DNA from 2 places in the Agrococcus sp. ARC_14 genome. Region 2 is predicted to be linked to the other one. Evidence: predicted binding sites of a transcription regulator. Region 2 holds the regulator's gene; the other holds the start of a gene.
The links. The regulator LexA, encoded in region 2, represses DNA repair genes until DNA is damaged. The targets are predictions, from matches to a motif close to TCGAACANNTGTTCGA.
Positions count from the first base shown of each region.

Region 1: MKD51_RS07565 (Rv2578c family radical SAM protein) is a predicted target of LexA. The motif match lies at 2,553-2,568, and genes of this name have one in related genera.

Region 1 is NZ_JAKUDO010000001.1:1,528,983-1,534,990, forward strand. Features, by position in the region: gene MKD51_RS07550 (phosphotransferase) at 1-8, shown strand, start outside; gene MKD51_RS07555 (peptidase E) at 56-799, shown strand; gene MKD51_RS07560 (alpha/beta hydrolase) at 807-1,478, shown strand; gene MKD51_RS07565 (Rv2578c family radical SAM protein) at 1,494-2,543, opposite strand; gene MKD51_RS07570 (SLC13 family permease) at 2,647-4,125, shown strand; gene MKD51_RS07575 (glycerate kinase) at 4,128-5,339, shown strand; gene MKD51_RS07580 (YdcF family protein) at 5,370-6,008, shown strand, end outside.
Region 2 is NZ_JAKUDO010000001.1:2,377,242-2,383,249, forward strand. Features, by position in the region: gene hisH (imidazole glycerol phosphate synthase subunit HisH) at 1-287, opposite strand, end outside; gene hisB (imidazoleglycerol-phosphate dehydratase HisB) at 284-883, opposite strand; gene MKD51_RS11740 (histidinol-phosphate transaminase) at 893-1,972, opposite strand; gene MKD51_RS11745 (hypothetical protein) at 2,034-2,384, opposite strand; gene lexA (transcriptional repressor LexA) at 2,642-3,265, shown strand; gene hflX (GTPase HflX) at 3,361-4,890, opposite strand; gene MKD51_RS11760 (methyltransferase) at 4,918-5,523, shown strand; gene dapF (diaminopimelate epimerase) at 5,507-6,008, opposite strand, start outside.

The sequences.
Region 1 (6,008 bases), 850 kb from region 2:
TCGCCTGACGGGCGCAGGTTCGCGCAGGCGGCGCCGCGCTCCTACAGTGGAGCGCATGCCTGCAGATCACCCGACGATCGTCGCCACGAGCGGCGGCATGATGCGCGGACGCCGCGTCATGCGAGAGTTCAGCCCCATCGCCCGCCACGCGGTCGACCTCTCCGGCGCGGCCGGCACCCCCACGGTGCTGTACGTCGGCACGGCGCTGGGCGATTGGCCCGACGTGGCGGCCTCGGTGAGCGCCGCAGGCCGCGTGGCGGGCTTCGACCTGCGGCACCTGTCGCTCTATCCGATGCCCAACGTCGACGACCTGCGCGAGCTCGTGCTCGACGCCGATGCCGTCTGGGTCGGCGGCGGCTCGGTCGCCAACCTGCTGGCGCTCTGGAGACTGCACGGACTGGATGCGGTGTTCCGCGAGGCGTGGGAGGCCGGCGTCGTGCTCGCGGGCGTCTCTGCAGGCTCGATCTGCTGGTTCCGCGGCGGCACGACCGACTCGTTCGGCCCGGGCCTCGACCCCATCACGAACGGCCTCGAGCTGCTGCCCTACGACAACGGCGTGCACTACGACAACGAGGTGCGGCGCCGCCCGCTCGTGCACGAGCTGGTCGCGAACGGCACGCTGGGCGAGACGCACTGCACCGACGACGGCGTCGGCCTCGTCTACCGCGGCACCGAGCTGGTCGAGGCCATCAGCGACATCCCCGACAAGGGCGCCTACGTCGTGACTCGCGATGGCGATCAGGCGATCGAGCGCCGCATCGAGCCGCGCTTCCTGGCACCGACCGACCACGGCCGCTGATCCGCCCATGCGCCTCGTCTTCGCGCACGGCACCGGAGCGGTCGGGGCCGATGCCTTTCCGCAGCAGGCCGCAGGGTTCCCGGACGCCGAGTTCCCCGTGCTGCCGGGCTATGGCGACGATGAGCCGGCGGTCGGCGACGTCGCAGTGGCCGCCCAGTCGCTCGCCCTGCAATCGGCTGACGCCCACGGGATCGTCGGCTACAGCTACGGCGGCGTGGTCGCGGCGATGGCCGCCTGCATGGAGCTGCCGGCGGCGCTCGTGCTCATCGAGCCCGCGCTCTTCCAGCTCGCGCGCGACCGGCCGGCGACCGCGGCCCTGATCGAGCGGCTCGAGCCGATCTACCTCGACCCGACGCTCACCGACGACGCCTTCGGCCGCAGCTTCCTGCGCGAGCTGCGCGGCGAGGACCCTGGCGAGCTGGCGACGGCGGATGCGCTGCGGTGGTCGCGCCGCACGCGCCTGCACGGTGCCCCCTGGCGGCACCCCATCGACCCCGAGTGCCTCGCCGAGACGCCGACGCTGGTGCTCACCGGCGGCTGGAACGCCGAGTACGAGGAGGTCGCGGCTGCCCTGGCAGCGCTCGGCGCCCAGCACGAGGTGCTGGCGGGCCACGGGCACCGTGTGATCGATCATCCCGACGCGAGCGCCCGCATCCGCTCGTTCGTCGAGACGGCCTGAGCGTGCGACGAAGGCTCAGAAGAGCGGCGCCGCGACGGTGAGGGGCTCGCTCGTCGATGGCAGCTGCTGCGCCCGCGGCGGGGGAGCGGCGAGACCCGTGCCGTCGGTCAGTCGCACGGGCGCCAGCCGATGCTGCTGCTGCAGGGGTCGGATGCGCGCCCGCAGCCACTCGCGGTACTCCCGCTTGGCGTAGGCGTCGCGGCCGTAGACCCGCCCGTACAGCGGCAGCAGGTGCGGATGCGCCTCCCGCAGCCACGAGAGGTACCACTCGCGGGCGCCGGGCCGCAGGTGCAGCGAGCTGGCGATCGCACTCGTGGCACCGGCCTCGGCGATCGCGGCGAAGGCGCGCTCGAGGTGCTCGCGGGTGTCGGTGAGGCCCGGCAGCACCGGCATCGCGAACACGGCGCAGTCGAGGCCCGCGTCGCGCACGGCGCTCACCGTCGCGAGGCGCGAGCGGGTCGTCGGGGTGCCGGGCTCGACCTCCTGCTGCAGCGCGTCGTCGAAGATCGCGATCGACATGGCGACCGCCACGGGCACGTCGCGGGCGATCTCGGCCAGCAGCGGCAGGTCGCGCCGCAGCAGCGTGCCCTTCGTGAGGATGGAGATGGATGCGCCGTGCCGCGCGAGCGCCCGCAGCACGCCCGGCATGAGGCGGTAGCGCCCCTCGGCGCGCTGGTAGGGGTCGGTGTTCGTGCCCAGCTGCACAGCGGCGACCTCGCGACGCGGGCCGGCCAGCTCGCGCTCGAGCACCTCGACGAGGTTGGCCTTCACGACGATGCGCGAGTCGAAGTCGGCGCCCGCGTCGAGGTCGAGGTAGGTGTGCGTGTTGCGCGCGAAGCAGTAGCGACAGGCGTGCTGGCAGCCGCGGTAGGGGTTGATCGTCCAGGTGCCTCCCATGAAGCCGCCGCCGGGCACGCGATTGAGGGCGCTCTTCGCGGTGACCTCGAGGAACGAGGCGCCGTCGAAGCCCGGCGTCGGCCACTGCTCGAGCACGCTCGAACGCTCCTCGAGCCCCGGCAGCGCGTCGGCGTCGACGTGCGTCGCGGTCTGCCCTTCCCATCGCATGCCCACCATTCGAACATACGTTCGATGGTTTCGCAACTGCGGATGGGAGCCTGCTCATCTGCGCATCATCTGGGGCTCGCCTCCGACGAGCATCGTTGCGTGCATGTCGTCCACCGCAGCCGCCGACCCGCCTCGCGCCGCCAGCATCGCCGCCAGCCTCCCGCTCTGGGCGGCGAGGTCGCTGCGCATCCTCGCGGTCGCGGCTGCGGGTGCGGCCGCAGGCAGTCTGACGGCAGGGTGGTCGACTGACGCGCGGATGGTCGCCGCCGTGTTCACGACCGCAGTCGCGGCCTGGACGCTGACGCGGCTCGACGACACCCTCGTCGCCCTGTGCGCCATCCTCTGTCTCGTGGTGGTCGGCGCGACGCCCGTGGACACGCTCCTCACCTCGCTCGGCGACCCGACCATCTGGCTGCTCATCGGAGCCTGCATGCTCGCTGCGGGCGTCTCTGCGAGCGGGCTCACCGAACGGCTCGCCGTGCTGCTGATCGCGCGTGCGCGCAGCGTGCGCGGGCTGGCCCACCTGGTCGCCGTCGCGCTGCTGCTCACAGCGTTCGCGGTGCCGGCGACGAGTGGCCGCGCCGCGCTCGCCCTGCCCGTGCACCGGGCGCTCGCCGAACGCATGCCCGCCTCGCTGCAGCGGGCGCTCTCGCTGCTGTTCCCGACCGTCATCCTGCTGTCGGCCGTCGCGTCGCTGCTGGGCGCGGGCGCACACCTGATCGCGGCGCAGCTGATCGCCGCGAGCACCGGAGTCGAGATCGGGTTCCTGCTCTGGGCGGCGCTCGGGCTCCCGGTCGCGATCGTGACGAGCCACCTCGCCGTCGAGGCGATCCTGCTCGGTCACCTCGACCGCGAGGACCGCGGCTTCGACGTCACGCCGATCGCGCGCGAGCTCCGTGCACAGCACGGGCGTCGGCACGGCACGCGGATGCGCTGGGCCGAGCTCCGCGCGCTCATCACGCTGGCGATCGTGGTCGGCCTCTGGCTGTCGGAGCCGTCGCACGGCGTCGACGCCGCTGTGGTCGCGCTGCTGGGCGGCGTCGCCGTCATGCTGCCGGGCTGGGGCTCGGTCGCGCCGAAGGAGGCGATGGCGGCCGTGCCGTGGTCGCTGCTGCTGTTCCTGGCGGCGACGCTGGCGATGGGCGCCGCCATCATCGACTCGGGGGCCGCGGATGCGCTGGCGAGCACCGCCATCGGGGCGCTCCGCGGTGCATCGCCGGGTCTGGTGCTGATCGCGATCGTCGCTGCCAGCGCGATCGCGCACCTGCTGGTGCAGTCCCGTTCCGCCAGGGCGACGGTGCTCCTGCCGCCCGTGATGGCGCTCGCAGCAGCGGCGGGCCTGAGCCCGGTGATCGCGGCGCTCGCCTCCACCGCTGCGGCCGGCTTCTGCCTCACCCTGACCGCATCGGCGAAGCCCGTCGCGATGTTCGCGCAGCTCGACGATCTCACCACCTTCGACCGCAGCGACCTGCTGCGCCTCTCGGGCACGCTCGCGCTGCCCGTCATCGCCGTCGTCGTCCTCGCCGCCGCGTTCCTGTGGCCGGCGCTGGGCATCCCCCTCACCCACACCAACGGAGGTTGACCATGTCTGTCCAGCACCCCATCTCGTTCCTCGTGGCGCCCAGCGGCTTCAAGGAGTCGCTCGCAGCTGAGGAGGTCGCAGCGGCGATCGCGATCGGCATCCGACGCGTGGTGCCCGGCGCTCGCATCCGGCTGCTGCCGCTCGTCGACGGCGGCGAGGGCACGGCCGCGGCGATGGCGGCATCGACGGGCGGCCGGATCGAGCGTCGCTCCGTCACCGGACCCGTCGGTGAGCAGGTGGACAGCCATTTCGCGATCCTCGGCGACGGCACCACGGCGGTCGTCGAGATGGCAGCCGCCGCGGGGCTGAGCCTCGTGCCGCGCGATCGACGCGACCCGACACGGACGACCACCCGCGGCGTCGGTGAGCTCATGGTCGCCGCGCTCGACGCAGGCTGCACCCGCATCGTCGTCGGCTGCGGCGACTCCGGCACCTCCGACGGTGGCGCGGGGGCGCTGCAGGCGCTCGGCGCACGACTGCTCGACGCGCACGGCTCCGAGATCGGCGCGGGAGCGAGGGCCCTGGCGAAGCTTGACCGCATCGACATGGACGGGCTCGACCCACGGTTGGCAGACGTGGCGATCGAGGTCGCGTGCAACCCCACGAACGTGCTCACCGGGCCGCGCGGCGTCGCCCGTGTGTTCGGCCCGCAGAAGGGTGCCGACCCTGCCCAGGTCGACCGGCTCGCGAAGGCGCTCAAGCGCTGGGTCCGCACGCTCGAGCGCGATGCCGCATACCCTGCCGGCACCGACCTTCGCCGCGGTCTCGGCACCGGCGCGTCCGGGGGCCTGGGCGCGGGACTGGCCGCGATCGGAGCCACGCTGCTGCCCAGGTTCGAGGTGCTGCTCGAGTCGATCGATCTCGATGGCGCGATCGCCGAGGCCGATCTCGTCATCACCGCAGAGGGCTCGATCGACCGGCAGACGCCGAACGGCAAGGTGCCTGCAGAGGTCGCATCGCGTGCGCAGCGCCTGCACGTCCCGGTGCTCGCGCTCGCCGGCACGATCGGCAGCGACGCCGGCCGCAACTACGACATCGGGATCGATGCCATCCAGTGCGTGCTGCCGTCGCCGGTCGAGCTGCAGGAGGCGTTCGATCGCGGTGCGGAGTTCGTCGCCGATGGCGCAGAGCGCGTGGTGCGCACCCTGCTGCTCGGCGCGGCGCTCGCGCGGACCGCGGATGCGCCGGTCGCCGAAGCGCTCGCGGTGGCATAGCGCGCGCGCTCGGCGACTAGTCTGCTGGAGATGAGCTCGAGCCGACGGATGCGCCTGCTGCGCCCGGCGCTCTGGGCCACGATGATCGTGCTCGCCTTCACGCTGCTGCTGACGCGCGCGCTGCGCCGCCCGGTCGCGCTCTGGCTCGACGTGCCGGCCGGGGAGGGTGGCTGGGCGCTGCTGGTCGCCGCAGCCCTCGTCGCCACGCTCGGCCTCGGCGGCGCATCGCTCTGGCACGGCCTCGTGCTCACCAGGCTCGTGCGCGTGCGCCGCATCGACGTGCTCATCGCGCTGCTCGGGGTCGGGATGCTGCTGCTCGCGATCGCGGTCGTCGTCGCCGCCGCGATCGACGCGGCCCTGGCGCGCGCGATCCTGGTGCTCGCGCTGCCGCTGTGGGCCGCGGGTCTCGCCGCCGCCGCGCTCGCGATGGCCAGCTTCATCCACCTGCGCGGCGCGCGGACGCCCACGGCTGCCGGCACCGTGCTGATCCTGGGTGCTGGGCTGCGGGGCCGGGAGGTCGGCCCCCTGCTGCGGCGCCGCGTCGAACGGGGTGCAGAGGTCTGGCGCGCATCCCTCGCCACGAGGCCGGATGCGCGGATCGTGGTCTCCGGCGGGCAGGGGCCCGACGAGGTGCGCACCGAGGCCTCCGCGATGGCCGACCACCTCATC
Region 2 (6,008 bases):
TCCCCGGAGGAGAACAGCACCTGCATGCCGACGCAGATGCCCAGCACCGGCCGGCCGCCAGCGAGCCGGCGGCCGATGAGCTCGCCGCCGTGGATCGCCTGGATGCCCGCCATGCACGCGGCGATCGATCCGACACCCGGCACCACCAGGCCATCCGCCGCCATGACGGTGGCGCGATCGGCGGTGAGGATCACGTCTGCGCCCGCGGCCTCGATGGCCTTGGCGGCAGAGTGCACGTTGCCGAGGCCGTAGTCGAGCAGCGCGACTGTCGGACGCGGAGCCGTCACAGTGCTCCCTTGGTGGAGGGGACGCCCGTCACGCGAGGATCCTGCTCGACCGCGACGCGCAGCGCCCGGGCGAAGGCCTTGAACTCCGCCTCAGCGATGTGGTGCGGGTCGCGCCCGGAGAGCAGGTCGACGTGCGCGGTGATGCGCGCGTTGAGCGTGATCGCCTCGAAGACGTGGCGCACGAGCGAGCCGGTGAAGTGGCCGCCGATGCGGTGCAGCTCGAAGCCGGCCGGCTCGCCGGAGTGCACGAGGAACGGCCTGCCGGAGAGGTCGACGACGGCGCGCGCGAGCGCTTCGTCGAGCGGCACGGTCGCGTCGCCGTAGCGGCGCACGCCTGCCTTGTCGCCCAGCGCATCCTTGAGCGCGAGGCCCAGCGCGATCGCGGTGTCCTCGACCGTGTGGTGCGCGTCGATGTCGGTGTCGCCGCTCGCCTGCACGTCGAGATCGATGAGCGAGTGCTTCGAGAAGGCAGTCAGCATGTGGTCGAAGAAGGGCACCGTGGTCGAGATCGACGAGGTGCCGGTGCCGTCGAGGTCGAGCGAGAGTCGGATGCTCGACTCGCTCGTCGTGCGCTCGATCGTTGCGGTGCGTGCCATGGCTCGATCCTATTCTGCGGTGAGCGCGGCCAAGGCGGCCAGCAGCGCGGTCGTCTCCCCCGGCGTGCCGGCGGTGATGCGGAGCGTGCCCGGCAGCCCGACATCGCGCACCAGGATGCCGCGGTCGAGCAGTGCCTGGAAGGTCGCGCTCGGATCGGCGATGCCGCCCACGAGCACGAAGTTGGAGTCAGAGGGATAGGGCTGCATGCCCAGCTGCGCGAGCGCTTCGACGAGTCGATCGCGCTGCGCACGCAGCTCGTCGACGCGCGCCAGCATCTGGTCGCTGTGGCGCAGCGCCGCGACCGCCGCGGCCTGCGTGATGGCCGAGAGGTGGTACGGCAGGCGAACGAGCCGCAGCGCGTCGATCACCGCCGGGTCGGCCGCGAGGTAGCCGACCCGGATGCCTGCGAAGGCGAAGGCCTTGCTCATGGTGCGCGACACGAGCAGCCGCGGGAAGCGCTCGAGCAGCGTCAGCGCCGTCTGGCTGCGGTCATGCGCGAACTCGGCATAGGCCTCGTCGACGAGGACGATGCCCCGCGCGGCCTCGGCTGCGGCCTCGATGACGTCGAGGCCGATCGCCGTGCCCGTGGGGTTGTTCGGCGAGCACAGGAAGACGATGTCGGGATCGTGCTCGGCGATGGCCGCCCGCACCGCCTCGGGCGTGAGCGTGAAGTCGTCGGCGCGCGGCACCGGGATCCACTCCATGCCGACGCCCTGCGCGAGCAGCGGGTACATCGAGTAGGTCGGGGTGAACGAGAGCAGCGAGCGGCCGGGGCCGCCGAAGGCCTGCAGCACGTGCTGCAGCACTTCGTTGGAGCCGTTCCCCGCCCAGATCTGCGCGGGCTCGATCCCGTGACCCAGGTAGTCGGCGAACGAGCGGCGGAGCGTGTCGAACTCGCGGTCTGGATAGCGGTTGGCGTCGGGCAGCGCGCGGGCGATCTCCTGCACGATGTCGAGTGCGACGGCCTCGGGCACGCGGTACGCGTTCTCGTTGACGTTGAGGCGAACAGGGACCTCGAGCTGCGGCGCTCCGTAAGGCGTCAGGCCACGAAGGTCGTCGCGGATGGGCAGATCATCGAGGCTTGTCACCCGACCAGCCTAGGACGATGTCAGATGCCTCGCGCGGCGCAGCCTGCGGGCCGCAGCCGGATCAGCCGGCGTAGTGCGCCGGGATCGCGAGCTGCTCGCCGGGCTGGATGGAGCCGGCGATGCCGTTGAGCATCTCGATCTCGGCGATCACGTCTCGGGGGTCGGCATCGGGTGCGAGCGACTGCGCGATCTGCCAGAGCGACTGACCGGGCAGCACGGTGACGTACGAGAAGTCGGCAGTCTGCGTCGACGAGGAGGCGACAGCGCCGGCAAGGGCGTCGCCCAGCACACCAGCTCCGGCGAGCGCGGCGGCGGCGAGGACGGGGGTGGCGACGAGCAGGGCCAGGGCGCGGCGACCGCGCGAGGTCATCCGCAGGCGGACAGTCGGCGTGGCGGTGGCGATGGCAGTCATCGGTGCTCCTTCCAGTCTGGGATCCGCAGGCGGTGCTCGGCCGGGAGCACCGCCTGCGAATCTCTGTTTCGAACCTATCTTCGATTCCCTGGACGAGTCAAGCCCTGCCGCGGAGTTTCTCCACGACACGCTCGAACATCCGTTTGATTCGGGCGTCCTGTCGGATACGCTTTCGAACCAGGAGCAGTCAATCGCAGGCCACCCACACGCCCGTCCCGGGCGCCCGGCGGGCATCGCGGCGACAGAGCGGAGCGGGCATGACGAGGCAGCTGACCGAGAAGCAGCAGGCGATCCTGCAGGTCATCCAGAAGGCCGTGCGCCAGCGCGGGTACCCGCCGAGCTACCGAGAGATCGGCGACGCCGTCGGCCTCTCTTCGCTCTCGAGCGTCACCCACCAGCTGGGGCAGCTCGAGCTCGCCGGCATGATCCGGCGCGACCCCGCTCGGCCGCGCGCCATCGAGGTGCTCGTCCCCGACGAGTCGGTCGAGTCGCTCGCCACCATGGAGCAGGCCACGTTCGTGCCGATGGTCGGTCGCATCGCCGCAGGCATCCCGATCACCGCGGAGGAGCAGGTGGAGGACACCTACCCGCTGCCGAAGGCGCTCGTGGGCGGTGGCGACCTCTTCATACTCAAGGTCGTCGGCGAGTCCATGATCGACGCCGCGATCTGCGACGGCGACTGGGTCGTCGTGCGGCAGCAGCGCGACGCGACCAATGGCGACATCGTGGCCGCGATGCTCGACGGCGAGGCGACCGTGAAGGTCTTCAAGCAGCGCGACGGCCACACCTGGCTGCTGCCCCGCAACTCCGCCTTCGAGCCCATCCTCGGCGATGAGTCCGAGGTGCTGGGCAAGGTCGTCGCGGTGCTGCGCTCGGTGTAGCGTTCGGAGGACTCAATGCCGCAGAGCGGCGTTGAGTCCGGAGAGCGCTAGATCGAGTAGGCGGCCGCAAGGCCGCCGTACCGAGATCTCACTCGTCAGCGCGCGGGCTCGACGCGGAACTCGGCGAGCTGGCTCAGCACCGCCGCCGAGACCTTGGCGTCGATGCGCGTGCCGCCCTCCTCATAGACCTCGCGCAGCACGTCGAAGCGGTCGTGCAGCATCGCGATCACGTCACCGCGCTCGAAGGGCACCAGCAGCGACACCGGCACCTCCGGCCGCGGCAGCATCTCGGCGATGCGCGCGAGGATCTCGTCGACGCCGTCGCCGGTGCGTGCGGATGCGAAGATCGCGTCCGGCTGCAGCCCCCGCAGCACCAGCTGCTCGTCGGCGTCGATGAGATCGGCCTTGTTGAACACCACGATCTCGGGGATCGAGCGTGCGCCCGTCTCCCCCAGCACGTCGCGGACCGTGGCGATCTGCGACGCGGGGTCCGGGTGACTGCCGTCGACGACGTGCACGATGAGCTCCGACTCTGCGACCTCCTCGAGCGTCGAGCGGAACGCCTCCACCAGCTGATGCGGCAGGTTGCGCACGAAGCCGACGGTGTCGGCGATCGTGAACTCGCGGCCATCCGCCGTCTTGGCCTGGCGCACCGTGGCGTCAAGGGTGGCGAAGAGCGAGTTCTCGACGAGCACGCCCGCGCCCGTGATGCGGTTGAGCAGCGATGACTTGCCGGCGTTCGTGTACCCGGCGATCGCGACCCCCGGCACCTCGAAGCGGTCGCGGTTGGCGCGCTTCGCCTGTCGTGCGGGTGCGAAGCCCTTGATCTGCTTGCGCAGTCGCGCCATGCGGGTGTGGATGCGACGGCGGTCGAGCTCGATCTTCGTCTCACCGGGGCCGCGCGAACCCATGCCTGCGCCCTGGCCACCGACCTGGCCACCGGCCTGGCGCGACATCGAATCGCCCCAGCCACGCAGGCGCGGCAGCAGGTACTCGAGCTGCGCGAGCTCGACCTGTGCCTTGCCCTCGCGGCTCTTGGCATGCTGGCTGAAGATGTCGAGGATGACGGCGGTGCGGTCGATGACCTTCACCTTCACGCGGTCCTCGAGCGCTCGTCGCTGGCTGGGTGAGAGCTCGCTGTCGGCGACGACGGTGTCGGCCCCGAGCTCCTTGACCAGCGCGGCGAGCTCGTCGGCCTTGCCGCTGCCGACGTAGGTCGCGGGGTCGGGATTCGGCCTGCGCTGCAGCAGGCCGTCGAGCACCTGCGCGCCGGCCGTCTCGGCGAGGGCCGAGAGCTCGCGCAGCGAGTTCTCGGCGTCTCCGGCGGAGCCCGCGTAGACCCCGACGAGCACGACGTTCTCGAGGCGCACCTCGCGGTACTCGACCTCGGTGATGTCCTCGAGCTCGGTGCGCAGCCCATCGACCCGGCGGAGCGCCGCACGCTCGTCGCGGTCGAGCTGGTCGCCGTCGGTGTCGCTGAAGGCGTCATCTGCCTGCAGCGCCTGCGCGCGCGCCGAGAGCACCTCGCCGTCCCCCGGCTGCGCCCACGCAAGGATCCGCTCCGTCGCGCGCCCTCCGTCGGGGACGTGCTCTGCGCCGTCTGCCGCGTGCTGCGGTTCTGCCATGGTCTGTCCTTCGCTACTGTCGAGTCCGTGCCGGACCACTATTTCTCCCCAGATCCCGAGGCTCCCAGGTCGATCCGCACGATCCGGGTGCCGATCAACGGTGTCGAGCGCGAGATGGTCACGTCGACCGGGGTGTTCTCGGGCGACCGACTCGATGTCGGCACCGAGGTGCTGCTGGACGCCGTCCCCTCGCCTCCCGAGACCGGGGAGCTGCTCGATCTCGGCTGCGGCTGGGGGCCCATCGCCGCGACGCTCGCGACCCGCTCCCCCGACGCGCGTGTCTGGGCGGTCGATGTCAACACTCGCGCGCTCTCGCTCGTGGAGCGGAATGCCGAGCTGCTCAGTCTATCGAACATCACGCCCGCGACGCCAGAGCTGGTGCCGGAGGGGCTCCGATTCGCGACGATCTGGTCGAATCCTCCGATCCGCATCGGCAAGCCGCAGCTGCACGCGCTGCTCGAGACGTGGATCCCGCGGCTCGCACCCGGCGCCACGGCCTGGCTCGTGGTGCAGAAGCACCTCGGCGCCGACTCGCTGCTGCGCTGGCTGGTCGAGCGATTCGAGGGCTTCGACGTCGAGCGCGCCGACTCCAAGCGGACGTACCGGATCTTCGCTGTCACGGCGCCTGACTGACTCCTCCGCCGATCCCCTCGCCGCGGAACACCAGCGCTGCGGGCCCCGTCAGCCAGGCGTGGCCGCGCTCGTCGACCTCGACCTCGAGCCTGCCGCCGGGGACGTCGACGATCCACCGGTCTGCCGCATCCCCCGACCAGTGCCTGGTGGCCATGGCGGCTGCCACGGCGCCCGTGCCGCACGAGAGCGTCTCGCCGGAGCCCCGCTCGTGCACGCGCATGCGGATCGCGCCGACCCCGTCGGCGATCGCCCCCGGCACGACGAACTCGACGTTGGCACCGGACTCGGCAGCAGGGTCGAGCACCGGAGCCGCGTGCAGCTCGAGCGCCTCGAGCTCTTCCGTGCTCGCCAGCGCGACGACCACGTGCGGGTTGCCCGTGGAGACGTCGAGGCCCGGGCGATCGACTTCGAGCCCGTGCGCCGCGACGAGCCTGTCGCCGCCGAGCTCGAAGGGGCCGAGATCTGCCGAGAGCAGCTCGCCGCGA